2 regions of the Xenorhabdus sp. TS4 genome follow, and region 2 is predicted to be linked to the other one. Evidence: predicted binding sites of a transcription regulator. Region 2 holds the regulator's gene; the other holds the start of a gene.
The links. Region 2 encodes LexA, which represses DNA repair genes until DNA is damaged. Its sites were predicted from a motif close to TNCTGTATGTACATACAGNA; they were not measured.

Region 1: the regulator LexA is predicted to act here: its motif matches at 1,407-1,426, upstream of dinB (DNA polymerase IV).

Annotation. Positions count from the first base shown of each region.
Region 1 is NZ_NKHQ01000002.1:236,726-239,145, reverse strand. Features, by position in the region: gene pepD (beta-Ala-His dipeptidase) at 1-268, shown strand, start outside; gene dinB (DNA polymerase IV) at 331-1,386, opposite strand; gene Xets_RS27035 (choline transporter) at 1,646-2,420, opposite strand, start outside.
Region 2 is NZ_NKHQ01000004.1:8,578-10,997, forward strand. Features, by position in the region: gene plsB (glycerol-3-phosphate 1-O-acyltransferase PlsB) at 1-302, opposite strand, end outside; gene Xets_RS03350 (diacylglycerol kinase) at 439-810, shown strand; gene lexA (transcriptional repressor LexA) at 929-1,543, shown strand; gene zur (zinc uptake transcriptional repressor Zur) at 1,693-2,205, opposite strand.

The DNA.
Region 1 (2,420 bases), on a different contig from region 2:
CTGGCAGCCTGACGCCAATTCTCCAATCATGCATTTAGTACGCGAAACTTATCACCAACTCTTCGATAAAACGCCGAATATTATGGTGATCCACGCTGGTTTAGAGTGTGGCCTATTCAAAAAACCGTATCCTGCTATGGACATGGTTTCTATCGGCCCAACCATTCGGGGTGCCCATTCCCCTGATGAGAAAGTACATATTAAGAGTGTCGGTCAATATTGGCAGCTACTCACTGCAATTCTAAAAGCTATTCCAGCTAACGAGTAATAGAAAGTTATATTGCCTCTCCCCTGCCATCTGATTGTGGGGGAGACTTCGTTCTTTACATCTTACCATTCCAATAAAAGCTGACGCTCCAGTTGTGGGTTTTGTAATGTCACATGCAGCCCAACCAACCTGACTCCTCGCCCTTCCCTGCGTGTTTCCCAGGCCCGTTTTGCTATTTGAATCAGATCGAGTTTATCCAACATAGGATGGACATGTTCCTGTGTCGTCAATTGAAAATTATCAAACTTTAATTTGATACCTTGACGGGCAATGCGGAGATCGGGTTTTACCTTTTCTAGCCGTTTTTTCAGTTCAGGATAAAGTTTTTCAATCAGCTCCACACATTCATGCCATTGATGGATATCCTGCGCCAAAGTTCTTTCTACCCCAACCGATTTACGCAAGCGTTCCTGTGTAATTGGTCTTTCATCAATACCGTGACAGCGTTCCCAAAGTGACAATCCAAACTTACCCAAACTTTTTATTAGTGTCAGCTTGTCATAACGTTGCACATCAGAACAGGTTTCCAATCCCATGTCTGATAAACGCTTGGCTGTGACTTTTCCGACACCAGGAATTTTGCGTAATGGCAATGAGTTAACAAAAGCCTCTACTTGTTCAGGAGAAATAACATATTGCCCATTGGGTTTATTGATATCAGAAGCAATTTTGGCTAAAAACCTGACGGGTGCAACGCCTGCGGAAGCGGTTAACTGCAATTCATCAAAAATTATCTGACGAATTTCTTGAGCAATCAACGTGGCAGAACCATGACAATAATGGCAATTCGTCACATCCAAATAGGCTTCATCTAAAGAAAGAGGTTCAATCAATTCAGTGTAACGGGAAAAAATTTGGCGGATATGTTGAGATATTTCTTTATAATGCGCCATTCTGCCAGGAATAACTTTCAATTGGGGGCAAAGCTTTAATGCCATGGCGGTGGACATCGCACTATGCACCCCAAAACGACGGGCAGGGTAATTTGCCGTGCTAATTACCCCCCTTCGATCAGCGCTCCCGCCAACTGCAACCGGAATACCGCGAAGGGAAGGATTATCCCGCATTTCGATGGCAGCAAAAAAGCAATCCATATCAATATGAATAATTTTTCGCATCTGCTCTCCCCATGCCAAACAACTGTATAAATATACAGAAAGAGATCATGAAACTCTAGCTAATTTTTCAGCAAAAATTCAACGCGTTGATTTTTCCGAATGCAAACATGTACTCAACTCCCGTCAAGATTGAATGATAAAATCAATACATGATTTATTTTAGTAAAAAAATCGCCTGTCACTTCCTATAACACAGACGATTTTTTATCAGCTACTCTTATTCTCTACTATATTCCACTTATCTTTCTTCCACTTATCCTCAACTAGGAAAAATCAGTGTTTGCCCCGGTGCTTCTCTGTTCAAGTGAATAAAATTCAGATGTTTTTCATAGTGGTCAAGAATATCGCTAATGATTTGCTCTTTCGTATAGTCCATCAAATCATTGCCCTGAGTTCCTTCCATCAGAAAAGTCTCCAACCGATAATAGTGAGACTTGCCCGCCCTCGCTCGATAGGTAAATCCAGGCACAGAATAGCGTTGCGGCCAGATTTGATAGATAAAATTCTGTTCATCACCTAAATTAACAATCAATTCTAATGGATTCAGCCGCTTGTCCTCTTTGGCTGGCAGTGCATTAAACTGAACTTTTGCACCACGCACAACTAACTCTTTAGCCACTTCTAACATCGCGGGGCGGCACACCATATCCAGCATTCGCTGAGTGTTTTTCGTACCAGGAAAGTGCATCATACGGCTCAAACGCTGCTTCCAGTTCAATGAACCATTGTCATGCATAAGAGTGGGTGAGGTATTTTGCAGTGAACTGGCTTTACGGAAATCTTCCACCCGCAAAGACTTGTATAGCCCCGCCATCACAAAGAAGATCACAAAACTAAAAGGAAGCCCCATGATGACCGTGGTATTTTGCAAAGCAGAAATACCATCCGTCATGAGTATACCTAACGTTAATACGCCAATTGCCACAGACCAAAAAACACGCAACCAATTCGGTGCATCATTATTAATATCACTCAGATTAGAGGTGAAATTTCCTAACACTAACGAGCCAGAATCGGCCGATGTGACATAAAAC
Region 2 (2,420 bases):
GATTCATGTTTTGGCGCATAACAACGGAACACACGTGGACCATTATCGATAAAGACACAACTGGGAAGCTGTGTATCACCAATTTCCAAAGGGTTCAACGGATCGGGCAGATCTTGCGCCAGACATTGTTGACGTAGAGTCAATAAGTCTGTTTTTGATCGATACGGCAGTATATACAAAATAGGCCGAGTCGTATCAAGACGCAGTTCTGCAATAGGATCCGTAGGGATTAGTTTACTTTTTACTAATAATTTTAGTGGTAAATTCAATAACTTATAATATATTTTACGCCAACCTGACATAACTGCTTTAAGCCTCTTGTTAGCAATGCATCGCAAGGATACCAGAAACAAGTTTTGAGATCTGTGTAAATAAGACAATAATAAGAGCTAAAAGTTATATATCCATACAATCATGAAGTTCATTAAAGAAATTTTTATGGCAAATCAATCAACAGGTTTAAGCCGTATCATTAAAGCGGCTGGGTATTCGGTGAAAGGAATCAAGGCTGCATGGCAAAATGAAGCGGCATTTCGGCAGGAAGCAATTGCTGCCATACTTGCGATCATTATTGCATTTTCTTTAGATTTTGGCTTACATGAGAGACTCCTCCTGATTGGCTCTGTTATGCTGGTGGTCATTGTCGAAATCCTCAATAGTGCCATAGAAGCAGTCGTGGATCGCGTCGGTAGTGAATATCATGAATTATCAGGTCGAGCGAAAGATATGGGGTCTGCAGCTGTGTTGCTTACCATACTTTTGGCGTTGTTTATTTGGGGAATGATCTTTTGGTCGCATTTTATGCACTGAGGTAGTGTGTGTTTTCATCAGATACGTTATTTAGCTGCTTTTACATGCTGACAGGTTCCCAATTCGACTTTACCTGTATATACTCACAGTCTGACTGTATAAACAAACAGGGGGCGAAATGAAAGCATTAACTGCCAGGCAGCAGCAAGTCTATGACTTGGTGCGTGATCATATTTCGCAAACGGGTATGCCACCAACACGTGCTGAAATTGCAGCGCGACTTGGTTTTCGTTCACCTAACGCAGCAGAAGAGCATTTAAAGGCACTTGCGCGTAAAGGGGTGATAGAGATTATCTCTGGTGCGTCCAGAGGTATCCGTTTGCTGCTTGAAGAAGATGAAGGGGCAGGATTGCCGTTGATCGGTCGTGTTGCTGCTGGGGAACCACTACTGGCTCAGGAACACATCGAAAGTCACTATAAGGTTGATCCTGAATTATTCAAACCAAGCGCTGACTTTCTGTTACGTGTCAGTGGGATGTCCATGAAAGACATTGGGATTATGGACGGAGATTTACTGGCTGTACATAAAACACAGGATGTTCATAATGGGCAAGTCATTGTGGCGCGCATTGAAGATGAAGTCACAGTAAAACGCTTCAAACAAACAGGAAATAAAATTGAACTGATTGCTGAAAATCCGGAATTTAAACCCATTGTTGTTGATTTGAGCGAGCAGAATTTCACTATTGAAGGATTGGCAGTCGGCGTTATTCGTAGCGGGGACTGGTTCTGATTGTAAAGGCGGATAATTGCAGTTTGCCATTCTGGGGCGGTCATTTTTCCCAGAACCCGTTAAACTTAAGTTTAACGGGAACTTGAAAAATATAAGATTATATTAGCTATGACCGCCTCATTGCCCAATTTGGCTTCGAGTGTTTTTTCTTATTTCTTTTTATTTTCTTCAACCGAATGATTGTGCTGGCATATATCGCGCTCTGTACAGGATTCAATCTCATGGCAGGAAGAACACATGCCATGCACTTCTATCACGCTATTTCGCAAATGAAATCCCGTACCTTGCGCTAACTGTTGAATAGCTGATTCAATATCCTTTGCATCCTTTTCGGTTACTGAACCACAAAATTCACAGATAAACATTGCCGAAGTATGGTATGGCTCTTCAAAATGATGGCAAAGCACATAGCTATTTGTAGATTCTATTTTGTGAATAAAACCTTGTTCAAGCAGAAACTCCAATCCACGATAAACGGTTGGAGGCTTGGCTTGTGGCTCGACTTCACGCAATAAATCCAGCAAATCATAAGCGCTTATCGCGCTAGGCTGTTCAGTGATTAAACGAAGAATTTCAAGGCGTTGAGGTGTCAAACGAACCCCTCTTGACAGGCAGATTGTTTCAGCCTGTGCCAGTAACTTTTTTTGATTGATAGTTTTCATTACACCTCTCACACCTAACACGATGCTAATGACTTTAATGTTATCATGTTTTTTAACCTGAGAGTGGGATCGATATGATGTTCAGTTCTCGTCTGATGTGTAACATACCTGTGAAGAAAAGTGGTTAACTTGTCATGATGGGATACTTGAAAATAAAATTAATCCGTGGATAAGAACAATAAAATGGGCTGAAAAACGGAGAAAATAAAACTGAA